2 regions of the Sulfitobacter sp. SH22 genome follow, and region 1 is predicted to be linked to the other one. Evidence: riboswitches for the same ligand, from Rfam matches in the RefSeq annotation. Region 1 holds a riboswitch; the other holds the start of a gene.
What was found. A riboswitch is a leader RNA that binds a small molecule or an ion and turns the genes downstream of it on or off. The one in region 1 is predicted to bind cobalamin.
Positions count from the first base shown of each region.

Region 2: linked by a shared signal. The riboswitch ahead of nrdH (glutaredoxin-like protein NrdH) and the one ahead of ACSQ13_RS09410 (TonB-dependent receptor plug domain-containing protein) in region 1 are both predicted to bind cobalamin.

Region 1 covers NZ_OZ282573.1:1,521,012-1,531,551, forward strand. The annotation lists gene ACSQ13_RS09395 (ABC transporter ATP-binding protein) at 1-536, opposite strand, end outside; gene ACSQ13_RS09400 (FecCD family ABC transporter permease) at 533-1,516, opposite strand; gene ACSQ13_RS09405 (ABC transporter substrate-binding protein) at 1,513-2,268, opposite strand; gene ACSQ13_RS09410 (TonB-dependent receptor plug domain-containing protein) at 2,384-4,249, opposite strand; cobalamin riboswitch at 4,385-4,590, opposite strand; gene ACSQ13_RS09415 (aldehyde dehydrogenase family protein) at 4,633-6,087, opposite strand; gene ACSQ13_RS09420 (AI-2E family transporter) at 6,245-7,345, shown strand; gene ACSQ13_RS09425 (TRAP transporter large permease) at 7,331-8,731, opposite strand; gene ACSQ13_RS09430 (TRAP transporter small permease subunit) at 8,731-9,366, opposite strand; gene ACSQ13_RS09435 (C4-dicarboxylate ABC transporter substrate-binding protein) at 9,475-10,479, opposite strand.
Region 2 covers NZ_CBFFKI010000002.1:181,090-191,629, forward strand. The annotation lists gene ACSQ13_RS01210 (multicopper oxidase family protein) at 1-545, shown strand, start outside; gene ACSQ13_RS01215 (sterol desaturase family protein) at 589-1,437, shown strand; gene ACSQ13_RS01220 (MFS transporter) at 1,489-2,724, opposite strand; gene nrdF (class 1b ribonucleoside-diphosphate reductase subunit beta) at 2,888-3,862, opposite strand; gene nrdE (class 1b ribonucleoside-diphosphate reductase subunit alpha) at 3,871-5,997, opposite strand; gene nrdI (class Ib ribonucleoside-diphosphate reductase assembly flavoprotein NrdI) at 5,979-6,395, opposite strand; gene nrdH (glutaredoxin-like protein NrdH) at 6,402-6,623, opposite strand; cobalamin riboswitch at 6,724-6,915, opposite strand; gene ACSQ13_RS01245 (flavodoxin domain-containing protein) at 7,079-7,621, shown strand; gene ACSQ13_RS01250 (ferredoxin reductase family protein) at 7,724-9,028, shown strand; gene ACSQ13_RS01255 (TRAP transporter permease) at 9,141-10,540, opposite strand, start outside.

The DNA of each region.
Region 1 (10,540 bases):
AGGGCCGCAAAGGTTTGCATGGTCGCAATCTGGTGCGCGGGATCAAGCCCCGCCGTGGGTTCATCCGCCATCAGCAAAGGGGCCTCTTGGGCAAGGCTGCGGGCAATCAGCACGCGCGCCTGTTCGCCCCCCGACAAATGCGTCGCTGTGCGGTGGCGGTAATCCTCAAGACCCATGCGGGCGATGGCGCGTTCCACGGCGGCTGTGTCTGCCGCGCTTGGCTTTTGGCCTGCGACCAGATGGGGAATGCGGCCAAGGCGGATCAGGGTTTCCACATCCACCGGCCAGGCGATTTCACGCGCTTGCGGCATCCACGCGGCGGCGCGGCCCCGATCCCGCGATGACATGGCGGCCAGCGAACTGTGCCCCTGCGACGGGATCAAGCCAAGGCAGGCGCGCATCAGCGTCGTCTTGCCCGCGCCATTCGGGCCGATCAGCCCGACAATCTCCGATGGTCCGATCTGCAGGTTGATGCCCTGCAATATCTGTTTGTCCCGGCGTTTCACCGCGAAATCACGCAGGCTGAGCATGGTCATAGCCCGTCCCTCCGCGTGCGGTAGATCAGGTGCAGGAACAGCGGTGCCCCGACCAGTGCCGTGACCACCCCCAGCTTGAGGTCGCTTTCAGGCAGCACCACACGCACCAGTATATCTGCGGCCAGTATCATCGCCGCCCCGCCAAGCCCCGAGGCCCATAGCAAGGCACCGGGCCGTGCACCAACCCAAGGGCGCAGCAAATGCGGCACCACAAGACCGACAAACCCGATCGCCCCCGCAACCGCAGTGGACGCCCCCACAACCGCCGCCGTGCCAAAGATCAGTGACAGACGCAGGCGGGTCAGGTTCACCCCCATCGCCTCGGCCGCGTCTTCGCCCAAGGTCAGCGCATCCAGCCCGCGCGACAGGGTCGACAGCAGCAGGCTTCCTGTGATGATCAGGGGCAAGGCGATCCAGACATGGATCATCGACCGATCCGCCAGCGACCCCATCATCCAGAAAATGATTTCACTCGCCGCATAGGGGTTCGGCGACAGGTTCAACACCAGCGATGTCAGCGCCCCCGCAAAGGCGGAAATCGCGATCCCGGCAAGGATCAGGGTCAGGGACGATCCGCGGGGTCCGGCCAGCACCAAGACCAGCAAGACGCCCACCAATGCCCCCGCCAGCGCCATCATCGGCAAGGCCAGAACCATCGTCGCCGCAAGCCCGGTCTGGATCGACAAAACCGCCCCCAAAGCCGCAGAGCCCGACACGCCGATCAGCCCCGGATCAGCCAGGGGGTTGCGCAGATAGCCCTGCATCGCGGCCCCGGCCAGCCCCAAAGCACCGCCGACCAGCACCCCCAGTATGGCACGTGGCAAACGGATTTCGCGCATCACCAGCGTCATCGGGCCGTCGTCGCCAAACATCAGGGCGTTCAGACTTTGACCCACGCTCAGCTGTGCCGGGCCGATCACCAGCGCACCGATGAACAACAGCACCACAATGGTACACAAGAACAATGCAAGGCGGTTCATTCCACCGCTCCTTGGGCTTGAATGCGTATACGCAGTTCCGTCATCTTGGCGATGGCGCGCAGGACAAATGGTGTACCACAGACCCAATCGTGATCTGTCAGCCCTGCCCTTTCGCCATTCTTGCGCAGCGCGGCAACGGCGGGATGGTCCATAATTTCTTCGGCGCGTGATCCGCCCTCATAGGGCAGGCTTTGGATCACGGCATCGGGTTGCGCCATGGCCAGAACCTCAAGCGGGATGATCCCGCCACCCGCATAGCCCGCCGCAACGGCCGCATTTTCAAACCCCGCCAAGGTCAGGATCTCCCCCGCCATGGATCTATCCCCTGTGGTATAGCCATTGGCCTGATACACCGCCGCTGTGGGCCGGTTGGAGGGGTTGGCCTGAAACGCGGCAAGTGCGGTTTGATACTCGGCCACCAGTGCCGCCGCCTTGTCTTGCTGGCCCAAGATCTCGCCCATATGGGTCAGTTGGTCGGGGATGGTGGACAGACTGTTGCTGATCTCAAAGGTCTCGACCCTGATGCCAAGCCGTTCCAACATCCGCACGGTGGCGCGCGCACTATAGGGGCTGGTCAGCACCAGATCGGGCTGCATCAGATAGATTTCTTCGGCGCGTCCGTGGTTGGTGATGTACTGGTCCGCCTGCACCACCATAGCAGAGCTGCGCGGATCACTGGCAAGTTGTGAGACAGACAAGAGCTGCCCCTCGCCTGCGATCAGCATTGCCAGCTGGTCGGTGCACAGGTTCATCGACACGACCCTTTGCGGCGCGTCTGAGGACACGACCCTTTGCGGCGCGGCTTGGGCAAAGCAAACAGCGGGCGCGCAAAACAGCGCACCCGCAAGCCACATGGCGTGGATGGGTTTAGAAGTTCGCACGGACACCGATATAGGCCGCGCGGCCCCGGCTGGCATAGCCCCAGACGTCAACTGCATCATCGTCAAACAGGTTGGTAATCCGCCCTGTCAGCGTCACGCGGTCATTCAGGTCGTAATCGGCGGCCACATCAACCGTGGTATAGGACGGCAGTTTGATCGTCGGATAGGTCCCAAAGAACTGCGTGTCATAATTTGCCGACACGTGGCGCAGGTCTGCGGAAACCGACCCACGGCCGCCAAAGGTTTCAACTGTGGCACCAAGGGTGAATTCGTGACGCGGACGGCGGATTTCCACGCTGCCATTGGGGTTCTTCGCATCCAAATAGGTATAGGACATGCGCAGCGAAACGGTGTCGGTCGCCTGCATGTTACCCGAAATCTCAACACCTTCGCGGGTGCTTTCACCGGCCTGGTTCTCGTAGGTGAATGCACCACCACCAAGCGAGAGGGCAGAAATCTCGTCTGTCAGCTTTTCGTTGAAATACGTCACATCAATCGTGCCGCGCCCCTCAAACACCGGGAATTCGGCCCCGATATCAAAGCTCTTGTTTTCTTCCGGACGCAGGTTTGGGTTGCCGGTATAGCCAAATGCATTGGCAAAAAGCTCGAAATACGAGGGGTTCACAACGCCCGTACCAGCCGATGCGTGCAAACGGATGCCCGATCCAGCCAAGGTATAGCCCAGACCAACATTCCACGTCGTGGCGTTCTCGAAAACATCGTTGTCGTCGAAACGTGCACCGGCTTGCAGATCAACACCGTTGCTGAACGCACCGCGATATTCCAAGGCAATGGATTGGGCCGCGCGGTTATAGGCCGGGTTACTGTCGCTGGTATCGCTTTGACGCTCGACAAGCAGGTTCAGCAGGTGATCGGTTTCAGCAACACTGCGCCCGTCCAACCCATAGCTCAGGCGGTATTTCAGCGCTTCACTCTCGGTCTGCCCCAAAGGTGCCCCGTTAGAGCTTTGGCGGTTGCGGGTGGTTTCATAAGCCAGACGGTGCGTCAAACGCCCGCCCATCATCATGTATTCGGCATAAACCTGCGCTGTCAGTTCCTTGCGGTCGGCATATTGCGACGGATCGTCAACAACATAGCTGGCCGGATCGGTCGCCACGAAAGAGGTGGAATCAAAATCGTAGTTTTCATCGGATGTGCGCAGAACGAAGCCCAGTTTCAGATCATCCGTCACCAGATAATCGCCGCTCAGGATCGCTGTGTTACGCTCTAGCCCGTCTTTTTCGCCGCCATCACCAGACTGGTCATAGCCGGCGTCATTGGTATGCGCCAAGGACAGCGACACACCGCCCCGTTCGTTGCGGCGCGCGATAAACGCGGTGGCGATTGTCGCAGAGCCGACTTCGAGGCTGGTGGAATAGGTTTCGCCCAGATCGCCCTTGCGGGTGATGATGTTGATCACACCCGAAGACGCGTTCGACCCGTAATACACAGACTGGGGGCCGCGCAGGACTTCGATGCGTTCGATGTTGGCGGTCTCAAGCCCGCTGAACACATATTCGCCGTCGCCACCGGCAGCTTCGACACCGTCGATCAGCACCAATGTGTGGTTTGCTTCGCCGCCACGGATGCGCACTTGGGTAAAGTTGCTGCTAACACCGCTGACCTGAACACCGGGCAGGCTGCGCAGGGCGTCTGCGACATTGGTGATGCCGCGGTCTTCGATGTCTTGTGCGGTGATGACAGTTGCGGCGCGGCCATAGGCGTTGGCGGCGATGGGCGACAGGCCGCCCGACACGATGATCTCGTCCAGTGCCAGTGTTTCCTGTGCAACAGCGGCCGAGGTGCAAAGCGCGATAAGCGCGGCGGATGAAAGTAGGGATGTTCTAAACATCTTAAGTCCCTTTGGTAACGACCGGCAATCGGTCGTTTGACGTCGTGAATGTCAGTAAAGGGACTGGATTGCCCCCCGCAGACGGTGAAGCCACCACAGCGGAGAATCCGCAGCCAAAGCGCCCCTCGCGCCCTTAGCAGGGTGATCACCTTGGCAGGTCTCCTGACTTGCGGGTCAAAGCTGAACCGGACCTTCCCATCATGACAGACATGACAGTGGCCTTTGCCGGTATCGCTCGCCGCTTACAGTTGCGGGGGCAGTCGTGGAATGGGCAGGTGCCGCACCACGTTCCCTTTTAACCGAACGACAGAACCGTCCGGACCAAAGTGAGTCCGTTGCTACAACCGGTCGCACCGTTTGTGAAGACGATTCTTAACTTTTCGCTAGCCGTGGAACGCCGCAACCGTCTTGAGGGTCGAGAACCCGTAAAGCGCCTCAAAGCCCTTTTCGCGGCCATGTCCGGACAGTCCCACCCCCCCGAAAGGCAGTTCAACCCCGCCCCCCGCGCCGTAGTTATTCAGGAACACCTGACCCGCGCGCAGCTGTTTGGCCAGCCGCATCTGCCGCGCCCCGTTTTGCGACCACACGGCGGCGACCAATCCAAAGTCGGTGCCATTGGCGATTTGCACGGCCTCTTCCTCGGTATCAAAGGGGATGATGACCTGCACGGGGCCGAATATTTCCTCTTGGGCCAGCACATGATCGGGGGCGACACCGGCGAATAATGTCGGCGCGACATAGGCCCCGTTTTCAGGCGCATCCGCCACGATCAGGCCACGGCCGACGACCTCCAAACCGTCGCCCTTGGCCAGATACCCTTCGACGATGGCCTTTTGGCGCGACGAAATCAGCGGCCCGACATCCAGATCGGCCATGGCCGGGCCTACCCGAAAGACATCATACCGCGCGCCCATCTGTGCCACCACGCGGTCATAGACACCGCGCTGCACCAATATCCTGGAGGCCGCCGAACAGGTCTGGCCCGCATTCTGGATGCCCGCATTGACCAGAAACGGCAGTGCTGCATCAATATCGGCATCGTCAAACACCAGCTGCGGCGACTTGCCCCCCAGTTCAAGCGTGACAGGCACGACATTACGGGCGGTGGTTTCCTGGATCAGCTTTCCGACCCCGACAGAGCCGGTAAACGACAGATGATGCACGCCGGAATGCCGCGTCAGCGCCGCCCCCGCTTCGGCCCCCAAGCCCGGCACCACATTCAGCGCACCGGCGGGCAGGCCTGCCGCATGGGCGATCTGCGCAAAGGCAAGGGCTGTGAGACAGGCTTCCTCGGCGGGCTTGAGCACCGTGGCGTTGCCCATCGCAAGGGCCGCCCCGACAGAACGCCCGATGATCTGCATAGGATAATTCCAAGGGATGATATGCCCCGTCACCCCATGCGGTTCGCGCAAGGTATAGACGGTATAGCCGTCCAGATACGGGATCGTTTCGCCGTGCAGCTTGTCACAGGCACCGCCGTAAAACTCCATATAGCGCGCCAGCGCCAGCACATCTGCACGGGCCTGTTTCAACGGCTTGCCCACATCCAGCGCCTCGAGGCGGGTCAGTTCGTCGATATTGTCCAGAACCCCCTGCCCGATCCGCGCCAGCACCCGCCCGCGTTCGGCTGCGGTGGCGCGGCCCCAGTCGCCGCGCAACGCCGCATGGGCAGCCTGCACCGCGCGATCAATGTCTGTGTCCGATCCGCGCGCAATGTCACACAGGCGCGATCCATCCGACGGGTTCACCAGCGTCACACGCGCCGACGTGGCAGAGGGCACCCAAGCCCCCCCGATAAAGCAAAGGGACGGGTCCAGACCTAGGGGCGTGACGGGCATTTTGGTTTCTCCGTATCAGACATGCCCCCACATCAGCACAGATCCGCCCCCTTCGCGAGCGGTATTGCCGCGACATGCAACAATCGTGTGCTTGGCCGTGAACCTTTTGCCCGGTTGCGGCGTTTGATCCGTAACCCCTGACGCATTGGACATTCCTGTGGAACACATTCCCTCGATCCGGCGCTCTTTGCAAATGCTGGTGCTGATATCGCTTTTTGTCACAGCCTATTTTGCCAAAGACCTTATCTTGCCGATTTTGCTGGGCTTTTTGCTTGCCCTGACCCTAAGCCCCGTTGGCCGTGGCTTGTACCGTATTGGCGTGCCACATGTCGTTTCCGCCTTTATTCTGGTGTCGGCCACCGCGCTGCTGATCCTGTCGGTGGTGGTGCTCTCCGCCGGGACGGTTGCCCTTTGGAGCGACGAAATCCCGCAAATGGGCCGGGAAATCGAACAAAAGCTCAGCAGCCTTAGTCAAGCGGTCGAAACCATGCGCAGCGCCAGCGAGGAAGTCGACAAGATCAGCAATGGCGGCGTCGACAACAGCAACGAAGTCGTCGTGCGCCAACCCGGATTGCTGGACACGGCGCTGGATACGGTCAGCACCACAGGCGCGTCGCTTGCGGTTATCCTGATCCTCGCGCTGTTCTTGTTGTCATCAGGAGAGATGTTCTACCTCAAGCTGGTGCAGTCCATGCCCACCATGACAGGCAAGAAACGTGCATTGCAGACCGTCTATGATGTGGAAAAACGGGTGTCGCGGTATCTGCTGACCATCGCGTCGATCAACGCGGGGCTTGGTATTTGCGTCGGGCTGTATCTGACGGCACTGGGCCTGCCTTCGGCCTATATCTGGGGGATTGCCGCGTTCATGCTGAATTTCCTGCCCTATATCGGCGGGTTCGGTGGCGTTATCTTGGTCGCGGGTTTTTCAATCGTGACCTTCGACAGCCTTGGCTATGCCTTGCTGGCCCCCTTGGGCTATCTCACGCTGACCATGCTTGAGGGGCAGATCGTCACGCCATGGCTGGTCGGTCGCCGCCTTGAGATGAACACGGTCGCCGTGTTTCTGACCGTGGTGTTCTGGGGCTGGCTTTGGGGAATTGCAGGTGCCTTGGTTGCGGTGCCTTTCCTCGTTGTCTTCAAGGTCATCTGCGAGAATTTTGAGCCCCTGCATACCATCGGGAATTTCCTGTCCGCAGAACAGGTCAAACCCGAGGATAGCAGGGAACAACAACGCGCTGATCTAGCTGGCCAGTGACGGCAGCCACAGCACGATAGACGGGAAGGCCACGAGCAAGGCGATCGTGATGGCATCCGCGACAAAGAACGGGGCCACGCCTTGGAACACGTCCTGAACCGTCAGGTCGTCACGCACACCGGCAACGACAAAACAGTTCAACCCGATGGGCGGGGTGATCAGGCAGAACTCGGCCATTTTCACCACCAAGATCCCGAACCAGATCGCGCACATCGGACCTGACATGCCAAAGGAACTGTCGGCGGCGGACACAAATTCGCCCCCGTTCAACGCCATCACCGCAGGATAGACCACAGGCAAGGTCAGCAGCAGCATCCCGATGGCATCCATGAACATGCCCAACACGGCATAGGCCAGCAGGATACAGATCAGGATCAGCATCGGGGCCATTTCAAGCGACGAAATCCAGTCGGCAAAGGCACCGGGCAAATCGGCAAAGCCCAGAAAGCGCACATAGATCAACACGCCCCAGATGATGCTAAAGATCATCACCGTCAGCTTGGCGGTTTCCAGCAAGGCGTCCTTCAGCTCTGGCCAGCGCATTCCGCGCCACAGCGCCATCAGGAACACGATAAACGCCCCGATGGCACCGCCTTCTGTGGGTGTGCCCCACGCATCGCCAAACGGGTTGTAGACGAAAAAGATGATGATCACGACAACGGCCACAATCGGCAAGGCCGGTGGCAGGGATTCAAACCGTTCACGCCATGTGAAGCCGGTGATCGGGGGGCCTACCTTTTTCCAGACCAGCGCAATGCCCACGATGATGATCGTATAGACCAGCGCCGAAAACGCACCGGGGATAAAGCCCGCCAGCAACAGCTTGCCCACATCCTGTTCCACGATAATGGCATAGATCACCAGAATCGCCGATGGCGGAATAAGTGAAGCCAGTGTGCCCGCAGCCGCCACAACACCGGCGGCGAATTTTTTGTTATAGCCGTTTTCGAGCATCTCTGGGATGGCGATACGCGCGAAAACCGCCGAAGTCGCAACCGAAGCACCGGATACCGCCGCAAACCCCGCCGTGGCGAAAACAGTGGCAACCGCCAGCCCGCCCGGCACCCAGGCGATCCAGCGTTTTGCCGCCTCGAACAGGGCCTTGGTCAGACCCGCGTAATAGGCAAGATACCCGATCAGGATAAAGGTCGGGATCAGCGACAGCGCCTGGCTGGCCACCTTGGAATGCGGCACCTGCCCGGCTGTTTTCGTGGCAACGGTCATCGCCCACATGAATTGCGAGGGGTCATACCCCTTTTTGGCCCAGAACACCCAGACCAGCCCAACCAGACCCGCCATCGCGGCGGCAAAGGCCACGCGCATCCCCAAAACGACCATGACCAAAAGGCCGATGGATACGTAAATACCAATGTCGATACTGTCCATCAGAGGTCCTCCCGTCCGGTGACAGCGGCCGCTTCACGCGCCGCAATTGTTGCTGCATCTTCGACCAGCGGCACACCAACAGGTTCATCCGTGCCGCTTTTGATCGCCAAGCCGTAGGAATAAAGCTGCAACATCAGACGCAAGGCCAATACGGAAAATGCGACAGGCACGATCAGCTTGGCTGGCCAGATCGGCAGTTTGATGTCGATGCTGCTGTCACGGCTCCAGAGCGGGGCGGCAAAGTCGAAACTGCGTTGGAAATGCGCCCATGATCCCCAGATCAGCAACAAGATCAGGACCAACACCAGGAATGTCGTGATAAATTCGGCGGTCCACAGGGCACGGCCCCGAAGCCTGCCCACCAGAATGTCCATCCGGATATGCCCGCCATCGCGTTGGGTATAGCTGACCCCCATAATCGCGATCAACGGCATCGCCATTTCGATCAGATCGACATAGCCCTGCACCGGAGAGTTGAAAATGTTACGTCCCCCGACGGAATAAACCGCCAGAAGCATCAGGGCAAAAACGGCAACCCCACTGACCAGACCAAAGGCTCTTTCAAGCCGGTATAGCCCCTGATCCAGACGGCTCAGAAGACTGTCATCGGTTATTACCGCAGCACGAATGGCCATGGTGTTCCCCCCAATATCAAGATGGTTGTACGGCGATAAAAATCGCTTCGGAAATAGCAAACGGCGCGCAGCCCATACCAGGGCAGCGCGCCGTTCAAATGTCCGAGGTTACTTACCCAGTGTCGTGATCACCAGATCATAGAGTTCTTGCGCAGGCAGACCGCGTGCGTTGTTCTCTTCGATCCATTTGGCAGCAACAGGGCCGGCAGCCTTTTCGCGGAACGCGGCAAGGTTGTCTTCGTTATAGCTGACCTTTTCGATGCCTTTTTCATCCAGCAACGCCCACCACTTGGTCATGGTGTTGTTGTTGTAGTTGTCGATGTAATAGGCCAGCGACTCGTCGACCGACCCCAACAGGGCCTCACGCTCGGCGTCAGACAAGGCACCCAGCGCATCGGAGTTCACCACAACAGGGCAGTTCACGGTGCCGGGGTTGAGGTTTTCTGTCCACCATTTCGCAGCTTCCATGATCCCAAAGGACATGTGCGCATGGGGGGCAAATGCGATCGATTTAACGATGCCCGAATCCATTGCCTGACGGGCCTCGCCCGAGGTCACGGAGGTTGGCACAGCACCGATCAGCGTCAGCGCTTCGCCGATACCACCTGTCGCACGAACAGTCAGACCGTCGTAATCGGCAAGCGTTTTGGGCGCGTCGCCCACACCGGCAATGTTATACTGTGGCATCGGCGATGGCATCAGCAGCGTTGCGTTCCAACGTGCCAGATCGGCAACTGTAGCCGGGTGCGCATAGATTGCTTTGGAAGCCGCGACTTCTTCTTCGAGGGTCTGCACGCCAAGGAACGGCAGTTCCAGCACGGTGATCGACGGGTTTTTATCCGCGTGGTAGCCTGCACAGAACTGCGCCATCTCGAAGGCACCAATGGAAATACCATCAAGGTTTTCAGTGTTCTTGGAAAGACCACCGTAGCTGACGTTAATAGTGAATTCGCCGCCGGTCTTTTCGGAAACCAGTTCTGCGATTTTCTCGATGTGCTCGGTAAAGGCGCGACGCTTGCCCCAAACAGATGCGTTCCACTCGGTTGCCACAGCTTGTGATGCGAATGCGAATGTGAGGGCGCTGATTGCTGCGCCGTTTAGTAGATTCTTCATGTAGTCTCTCCCTTGATGCGGAGCTATGCGTTCCGCTTGCCAAAACACTAACTGCGGACAG
Region 2 (10,540 bases), on a different contig from region 1:
TGCTAGTGGATATGTCAGACGGCAAGGCACCTGTCCTGTTGAGCGATCCGGCCCAGCCATATGGCGTTCTGCCTTTTGCGGTCGACGCGGCGCTGCCCGCGCGTATCACCCGCCTGCCAGACAAACTGGACGGTGTGTTGGAGGACCTGGCCGGAACCGAGGTCGAAACGCGGGATATCTCGCTTGATATGGGGATGGGCGGCATGATGCGCGGCGGCGGCTTTGCCATCAATGGACGCCCCTATGATATGGGACGGATCGATTTTGCGGTCGCGCAGGGCACTGTCGAACGTTGGCGCATCCGCAGCACGATGATCGCCCATCCGTTCCACGTGCATGGTGTACGGTTTCGTGTGCTGAGCGAGAACGGCGCGCCGCCGCGACCTGAAAACACAGGCTGGAAAGATACAGTTCTGGTGCCCGGCGAAGCAGAAATCATCGCGCGTTTTGACCAACCCGCCGGGCAAGAGACGCCTTATATGTTCCACTGCCATATCCTCGAGCATGAAGATGCGGGGATGATGGGGCAGTTCACGGTCACTTAAAGGGGCCCGTTATTGAGCCGAAGATTCACGGGAAGGATCAAAAATGCCGACGTCAGAACACATCTTTGCTGCCGAGCCGCAGTTGCGCCTTGGGGTGTTCCTTGTCGTTTTGGCAATCATGGCGCTTTGGGAAGTGCTCGCCCCGCGACGCCGGCGCGATATTCCGCGGGTGATCCGCTGGTCAAACAATCTGGCCTTGGTGGTCATAGACATAATTGTTTTGCGCCTGACCTTTCCGATCCTCGCGGTCGGTTTGGCCATCATCGCACAAGAACGCGGCTGGGGATTATTCAATTTAATCGAGGCACCGGCTTGGGTTGCTGTTCTTGTGAGTATCATCGTTCTGGATTTGGTCATCTATTTACAGCACGTTATGTTTCATGCGGTTCCTGCCCTTTGGCGGTTGCACCGTATGCATCACGCTGACCTTGAATTTGATGTCACGACAGGCCTGCGGTTTCACCCCATCGAGATTGTGCTGTCGATGGGGATCAAACTGGCAATGGTGCTGGTCTTGGGTCCGCCTGCCGTGGCGGTCTTGATCTTCGAGGTCTTGCTCAACGCCACCGCGATGTTCAACCATTCCAACGTTCGGCTGCCTCTGGTCGTGGACCGGCTTCTGCGTTTGATCATGGTCACGCCTGATATGCACCGTGTCCACCACTCTATCCTGCCCGAGGAAACGAACAGCAATTTCGGGTTTAACCTGCCGTGGTGGGACAGGCTATTGGGCACCTATAGGGCGCAGCCTGCTGCGGGCCATGACGCCATGACCATCGGCATAGAGCAGTTCAGAACGCAGCGCGATCTATGGCTCGACCGGATGTTGGTTCAACCCGTCAAAGGTCCTGCAAGCGGTTATCCAATCAATCGGGAAGCAAGTGATAAGTAATATACCCACGCCTGAATTTCAGACGTAGACGAGATAGGGCCCGCCAAGAGATCAGGCGTTTTCTTGAGGTTTGTGAAAAGCACCCAGTGCGGGCAGGTACCAACGCAACAGACCTAGCCCAGCCAAGGCAATCGCCGTCAGGCATGCCCCCGAGAGGAATGTGGCCTGTGCGCCGAACCCTTCCCAAAGCACTCCAGCCAGAATACTTGCCGCCAGCAGGGCCAGCCCCCCGGTCAGGTGGAACATTCCAAAAGCTGTTCCGCGCAGTTCTTGTGGGGTGGTGTCGGCAACAAGTGCTGCAAGCAGACCCTGTGTTAATCCCAGATGCAAACCCCATAGTGCCACGCCGAAGCCTACGCCAACCAGACCATCTGCGAATGCAAGCACAAGATCGGCGGCGATAAGAACGCAAAATCCGATGATTAAAAGCGTTACGCGATGATAGCGGTCCGACAGCGCCCCCGCCGGATAGGCCACCAGCGCATAGACAACGTTCATCAACACCAAAACCATCGGGATCAGCACCAGTGGCAGCCCTATGCCTTGCGCCCGCAAAATCAGAAAAGCCTCGCTAAAACGCGCAAGCGAGAAGACCGTCGCAACCGCGACCACCAGCCAGTAGTTTGACCCGAGGCGGTTGAGTTCGGGCAAGCTTAGAGGGAATTTTACCTTGCGCAGGCCGGTGGGTCTGGCGGGTTCGTGGACGGCAAAGACCAGCAGAGCCAAGGCGAGAAAGGCGGGGATGACAGCGACCCAGAAAACCGCCTGAAAGTTATTGGTGGTCAGCCACATCAGGAAAATGGCCAGAAGCGGCCCCAGAAAAGCGCCAATAGTATCAAGGGATTGCCGCAACCCAAAGCTGCCGCCGCGCATGTGCGCAGGGGCCATATCAGCGATAAGCGCATCGCGCGGCGCGCCACGAATGCCCTTGCCAACCCTGTCGACAAACCGGGCCGCGATCAGCAAGTTGACGGAGCCGGCCACGGGGAAGATTGGCTTTGTGAACGCTGCAAGGCCATAGCCGATGACAGCCAGGAGTTTGCGCTTACCCAGCCAGTCCGACATCGCGCCCGAGAAAATCTTGACGATAGATGCCGTTGCCTCTGCGATGCCTTCGATGATGCCCACCGTGACCATCGACACGCTCATCACGGTGACCAGATAAACCGGCAACAACGCATGTATCAGCTCGGATGAAATATCCATGAACAGGGACACGCATCCCAGCACCCAGATCCCTTTCGGGATCTCGCGCATCCGCGCTAATATGGGTGATGCGGTGGCCATTTGAAAATCTCGCTCGGGATATGGATTTCAATGAATGCTTGTGTTCATTCCTAGCCGGTATGACCGTGCATGAGTATCGGTAATTGGATCGGCGGCCCTGCATTTGGTGCCCAACGTCGTATCGCCGGACACCAATGCAATTTAGCGCTGCCATGTTCGGATGTCAGAAATCCCAATCTTCGTCTTCTGTCGCCACGGCCTTGCCAATGACGTAAGACGAACCACTGCCGGAAAAGAAATCGTGGTTCTCGCTGTCAGGTGACAAGGCGGCCAGGATCGCGGGGTTCACCTCGCAGACTTGCGCGGGAAACAGCGCCTCGTAGCCCAGATTTTGCAGCGCCTTGTTGGCGTTGTAATGCAGAAACGCTTTCACGTCCTCAGTCAGGCCCATATCGTAATAAAGCTCTGCGGTATATTGCGCCTCGATCTCGTAAAGGTCGAACATCAACGAAAACGCGAAATCCTTGAGGGCATCACGATCCGCCTGTGGCAAGTGTTCGGTGGCACGCTGGAATTTATAGCCGATGTAGTAGCCATGGATCGCCTCGTCGCGGATGATCAGGCGGATCAGATCGGCGGTGTTGGTCAGCTTGGCACGGCTGGACCAATACATCGGCAGATAGAAGCCCGAATAGAACAGGAAACTCTCCAGAAACACCGATGCGATCTTGCGCTTTAGCGGGTCGGCTGTTGCGTTGTATTCTTGCAAGATCAAACGGGATTTCGCCTGAAGATGCGGGTTTTCCTCTGACCAGCGAAAGGCGTCATCGACCTCTTTCGTGGAACATAGCGTCGAAAAGATCGACGAATATGACCGCGCATGCACGGCTTCCATGAATGCGATGTTGGTCAGCACGGCTTCCTCGTGCGGGGTTTGTGCGTCGGGCATCAGCGACGGCGCGCCAACGGTGTTCTGGATCGTGTCGAGCAGCGTCAGGCCCGTCAACACGCGGATCGTCAGCGTGCGCTCGTCCGGTTTCAACGTGGCCCAGCTTTGGACATCGTTGGAAAGCGGTACCTTTTCGGGGAGCCAGAAATTGACGGTCAGACGGTTCCAGACCTCAAGGTCTTTGTCGTCCTGGATGCGGTTCCAGTTGATGGCGCGGGGGACAGCGGTGGCGTGGTCAAGGTCTTTCATATCGGGCCTCACAATGTGCAGGAAACGCAGCCGTCGACTTCCGTCCCCTCAAGGGCGGTTTGGCGCAGGCGGATGTAATAGATGGTTTTGATGCCCTTCTTCCACGCGTAGATCTGCGCGCGGTTGATGTCGCGGGTCGAGGCATCGGCGGGGAAGAACAGGGTCAGCGACAGGCCCTGATCCACATGGGTGGTTGCGGCGGCATAGGTGTCGATGATCGCTTCGGGCCCGATCTCATAGGCATCGCGGTAGAATTCGAGGTTGTCGTTGTTCATGAACGGGGCAGGGTAATAGACGCGCCCGATCTTGCCCTCTTTGCGAATTTCGATCTTGCTGACGATGGGATGGATCGAAGACGTGGAGTTGTTAATGTAGCTGATTGACCCCGTGGGCGGCACCGCCTGCAAGTTGCGATTGTACAGCCCGTGTTCCATGATCAGATCGCGCAGCTTGGCCCAATCTTCGCGGGTGGGAAGGTCTTTGCCCTCGAACAGTGCCTTTACAGCGTCACTTTCGGGCAGCCAGTCGCGGGTGGTGTAGGTGTCAAAAAACGCACCGCTTGCATAGGTAGAGGTCGCGAAGTCTTTAAAGGTTTCGCCCTTTTCCTGCGCCAAAAGGTTCGACGCGCGAATGGCGTGATAGGCGACAGCGGCGAAATAGAGGGACGTGAATTCGACCCCCTCGGCGCTGCCATAATGGATGCGTTCGCGCGCGAGATAGCCGTGCAGGTTCATCTGCCCCAGCCCGATCGCATGGCTTTCGTCATTGCCACGCCGCACGGAGGGTACCGAATTGATCGACGACATTTCAGACACAGCTGTCAGCACCCGAATGGAGGTTTCGACCGTCGCGCCAAAGTCGGGTCCATCCATCGTTTTGGCGATGTTAAGCGACCCCAAGTTACAAGAGATATCCGTGCCAAGGTGGTCATAACCCAGATCATCGTGAAACGTGCTGGCCTCGTTCACTTGCAGGATTTCCGAGCACAGGTTTGACATCGCGATGCGCCCGTTGATCGGGTTGGCGCTGTTCACCGTGTCTTCGAACATGATGTAGGGATAGCCGCTCTCGAACTGGATTTCAGCGAGGGTCTGAAAGAATTCACGTGCGTTGATTTTCTTTTTGCGGATGCGTTTGTTGTCGACCATCTCGGCGTATTTTTCGGTCACTGAAATGTCTGAAAACGGCAGGCCATAGACACGCTCAACATCATGCGGCGAGAACAGGTACATATCCTCGTTTTTCTTGGCCAGCTCAAAGGTAATATCCGGGATTACCACGCCAAGGCTCAGCGTCTTGATGCGGATTTTTTCGTCTGCGTTCTCGCGCTTGGTATCAAGAAAGCGCAAAATATCAGGGTGATGCGCATTCAGATATACCGCCCCCGCACCTTGCCGCGCGCCCAGCTGGTTGGCGTATGAGAAAGAATCCTCCAGCAGCTTCATCACGGGGATGACACCGGAGGACTGGTTTTCGATCCCTTTGATCGGGGCACCTTGTTCGCGAATGTTGGTCAGCATCAAAGCGACGCCACCGCCACGCTTGCTAAGTTGCAGGGCCGAATTGATACCGCGCCCGATGCTTTCCATGTTGTCTTCAAGCCGCAGCAAGAAACAGGATATCAGCTCCCCTCGGCTTTGCTTTCCGGCGTTAAGGAATGTGGGCGTGGCGGGTTGGAAACGCCCCGACAGGATTTCGTGCATGAACGCCATCGCCTGCACCTGATCGCCACGCGCCAGCGTTAACGCGGTCATGACCACGCGGTCCTCGTAGCGTTCCAGAAACCGGTTCCCGTCTCGGGTTTTCAGCGTGTAGGAGGTGTAATATTTGAACGCGCCCAGAAACGTGGGGAAACGGAATTTTTGCGCAAATGCGGCCTCCCAGATCTGGTGAAGGAAGGCGCGCGGGTATCCGTCAAGCACCGCCGCTTCGTAATATCCTTCGTCGACCAGATAGCTGAGTTTTTCGTCCAGCGAATGAAAGAAAACGGTGTTCTGGTTCACATGTTGAAGGAAATATTGACGCGCTGCCATGCGGTCTGCGTCAAACCGGATATGACCCTGAGAGTCGTACAGGTTCAGCATCGCATTCAGCGCATGATAATCCATCCCTGCGTCTATACCGTCATCAAGCATTGCGTTCTCCAAAATTTGTCCAGCCCGTCGCGGATGCGGGCGATATCATTGTCTGTTCCTGCCAGCTCGAACCGGGTGAGCACGGGCACGTTGCATTTTTGGGCGATCACATCGCCAGCCAGGGCGAATGTCGCCCCAAAGTTGCGGTTCCCCGCACCGATCACACCGCGCAGCAAGGCGCGATTGGCGGGGGCATTCAAAAACCCGATCACCTGTTTGGGGACCGCCCCGCGCCCTGCGCCATCTGCAAATGTCGGGCAGATCAGCACAAAGGGGCGGGCAGGGGATGGCATCAGTTCGGACGGGCGGATCGGAATGCGCATGGCATCACGCCCCAAGGCGGCAACCAGCCGCGCGGTATTGCCCGTCGCAGACGAATAATAGACCAGCCCGCCCATTCCCATTTATGCCAGTTGGCCGATCATATCGGGGCGAAACCCGGCCCAATGCGCATCACCCGCCACAACAACCGGAACCTGACGGTAGCCCATTTCGGTCACGTCATTCATCGCGTCTGCATCTTGTGTCAGGTCGATAACGCGGTAGTCCAGACCGCGCATGTCCAGCGCGCGGGTGGTGGCTGTGCATTGCACGCAAGCAGGTTTCGAATAAACAGTGATGGTCATGCCCATATCCTTTGGTTGTTTTGCAAAGGAACAGGGGCGCGCAGGGTACCGCCTGAATAGGGCCATACCATAAACACGTCCCCAAGCCCTCCGCTCGCGGTTATCGTATCGTGCTTGGGCAGGTCTCCTGGCTCGCGGCTCGAATGTGTTGCCATCCTTCCCGGTGCAGATGCACCAGTGGGTAAAAGGCCAACACTTGCCGCTTACAGTTGCGGGGGCAGCGCCGGTATTTCACCGGCTTCCCTCTTAGCCTGCGACTCGCATCGCAGGAACCAAAGCACCTATATCTTGGGGTGCTTTCCCATGGGGTGTCAATATACTGCGTTTGGTTTTGTCGAACTTCCCGGTTTGACCAAGATCAATGCCGCGGCCTTGAAAAATGTTCAAATCCAGAAACGCGGCTAGGGCATCGCAATTCCCCGGTTAGAAATTGCCGTCTATGATTGGAGACATGCATGAAAGTTCTGATAGCCTATGCTTCCACAGAGGGGCAAACGCGAAAGATCGCCCAGAGATTGGCCGATCACATCGTGGATGGCGGGCGTTCTGTCGAACTTGTGGAACTCGCGAATGCGACCCGAATGGACCTCCAGCGGTTTGATGGCGTAATTCTGGCGGCATCGGTCCATGTGGGTCACTACCAGCGGGCACTGACCAATTTTGTGGCGGAACGGTCCAAAGACCTCCAAGCGAAACCGACCTTGTTTTTGTCAGTATCACTTGCCGCTGCGGGGCATGAAGCCGAAGATTGGAAGACTCTGGATAAGATCAAAGATGAGTTCGTCGAAGCGACGGGCTGGGTGCCAAGCCGTGTTGAGCAAGTCGCGGGTGCATATCTGCCGTCAGAGTATGATATTTTCCGACGGTTCATCATGCGTCGCATCCTGGCCTCAAAAAACCCGGAGGCAGACTTGGACGCGGATAAGGAATATACTGATTGGAATTCACTTTTCAGGACGACCGATGATTGGCTGGCCGGTATCGACGCCACTGATTAACCAGATCAAAGACGGGGTTTAGAGGCTGAGGCACACCTCTTGGGTGCCAGCGCCGACCCCTGAAGTAATTGCTGCGACGTAAGAAATGGATCACAAAAGAATATGAAGCCGCTGTTTTTGGTTGTCTGCTATATTGCGGCTGTCACCTTGCCCCTGATCTTGTCCTGGCTGGTCGGCGGGCCACCGCGGGCATTCCATCAGGAACTTGCCTCCGGCCTTGGTATTCTTGCGTTTTCCATGATCCTTATGGAGTTTGTGCTCTCCGGCCGCTTCAAGAATATTTCGAATGATATCGGCATGGATGTGACCATGCGGTTTCATCAGATCATGGCAAGGATAGCACTGGGTTTTGCGGCGCTTCACCCTTTTCTATATCGCGGTACACCGTCTGGTGGACAGCGCCCTTGGGATATGACCCGCCAACTGGTCATCACGACCGATATTGCTGACCTATCCACAGGTATCGCCGCATATCTGATCCTGCCCAGCTTTGTCATTCTTGCGATCTGGCGCAGCAAATTAGACTATAAATACGAGACGTGGCGCTTGATGCATGGTGTTGGTGCCCTGTTGATCGCCGTGCTTTTGCTGCACCACACGGTATATGCAGGCCGCTATGGATCGCAGACTGTGATGACCGGCTTCTGGCTGGCAATGACTGCCGCCGCTGCCGGGTCGCTTTTCTACGTTTACTTGATCGCGCCGCTTCGGGAAAAGGCCCGCGCGTGGCGTGTTACGTCTGTTGTGCAGGTTACGCCGAAACAATGGAAATTGACCTTAACACCCGACGGCCATGCAGGTCTGGTTTACCAAGCGGGTCAATTTGTCTGGCTGAACGTGGGGCATGGTCCGTTTTCGTTGAAAGAGAACCCTTTCTCCCTTTCGTCAGCACCCGCCGCAGGGCCAGAAATCTCTTTCATGATCAAGGAACTTGGCGATTTTACCCGAACGATCGGTCAGATAAAACCTGATACGGTCGCGTATCTGGATGGCCCGTTTGGAAGCCTGACTGTCGACGGTCACCCCGAACCGGGCGTTGCCTTGATCGCGGGCGGCGTGGGGATTGCGCCCCTGTTGGGAATTCTCAGGCAGATGCGCCTGACCGATGATCCGCGAAAGGTTAAGCTGGTTTACGGAAACCGATCCGCTGAACAAATCGCCTACCGCGAGGAGCTGGATAGGGAGGACACGACCTTTGTCTTGTCCGAACCGCCGGAGAGTTGGGAGGGCGAGACAGGGTTTATTGATGCAGCGCTTTTGGATCGGGTTTTCTCGGCCGACGACTTCAAGGAATGGGTCTTTGTCCTGTGTGGCCCGTCAATCATGATGGACATCGTCGAAGACCATTTGATCACGCGCGGCACGCCGTCTCATCGTATCCTATCAGAGAGGTTTGACTATGATTGATCGCCTGAGGCACCTGAGTTTGCACAGGCGCATCTCCCTCTCCATTTGGGTCGTGAGTGTGATCATTTGCCTGATCCTTTTGGCGTTTGTCCTTCGGTGACTTAATCTTGCTTCAAATGAATACGCCCGAAAATACAACGGCCAACCCGGCCCCGACCATCAGCACGGTTGGCACAAGGGTGCGCGCGCCGATCAACCCGTAAGATACAAGCGTTAGCCCAACGGCGACCCGCAGCATCGCGATGATCGCGGCAATCGGTGTTTCGGCCAGGCGCAGCATGTCGGGGTTCGCGATCATGCCCAAGGGGATGATATACAGACCAACGCCTAGCGCCATTGCCGTCATCGCAACCTTGAGCCAGTTTTCCCCGATCATGCCCGCCGCGATAAAGACGGCACCGCAAACAGGGGGCGTGATGGTGGACAGCAGCGCAAACCAGAACACAAACAGATGCGCCTGTAACGGCTCAAGCCCCAGTTGCGTCAGCGCCGGACCCGCGACTGACACGCAGATGACATAGGCGGCGGTGGTCGGTACCTCCATCCCGAGGATCAGGCAGGCGAGGGCGGTCAGAAGCAGCGAAGGCCAGAGCAGGCCACCCGACCCTTCAAGGATCAACGAGGTGATTTTGACCCCCAGACCGGTGATCGACAGAACCCCGATGATGATCGACGCACATAGGATGATGGCCGCAATCATCGACACTTGTTTGGCCGCGTTCAGCACCGCGCTGGTGAGGCGGTCAATGATCTGGGCGCGGTCGCTTTTCAAGTCAGCGTTGATGAACAGCAGCAAGGCCCCCGCAAGAATGGCCAGTGCGGCGGAATATTCAGGGGTGAATTTTGCGCCGAACATCGCCCAAAGCAGCACCGAAAACGGCACAAGAAAGAATAGCGAGGTGATGATCACATCGCGCCGGGCAGGGCGGTCGGCAGCATCCACACCCTTCAGGTCAAAGCGCCGCGCGTAGGCGTTGATGCCGACCCAGACGGCAAGGAAATACAAAAAGGCAGGCAGGATCGCCGCAGCCATGATCGAAGTGTAGGGCACGCCCGTCAGTTCAACCATCACAAACGCCCCCGCACCCATCAGCGGTGGCATGATCTGCCCACCCGAAGAGGCCACAGCCTCCACCGCAGCAGACAGCCGTTTTGGGTAGCCGAGTTTCGTCATCGCGGGCAGGGTGATCGCGCCCGTTGACGCGACATTGGCCGATGCCGACCCCGAGATAGAGCCGAAAAGGGCCGAGGAAATTACCGACACCTTGGCGGCACCGCCCTTTAGCCGACCAGCAGCGGCAGCGGCGACATTCATAAAGCCCTGGCCAGCCTCGCCCGCGTTCAGCACAGCACCAAAGATGACAAAGATCGACACCACCCCGACGGATACCCCCGTAAGCGACCCCCAAATGCCGCCTTCGGCAATGGTCAGCGTACCCAGAAAACTGTTTAGCGGGGTGCCGGAATGGCCAAACTGGCCGGGAATATATTGGCCGTACAGTCCGTAAAGTA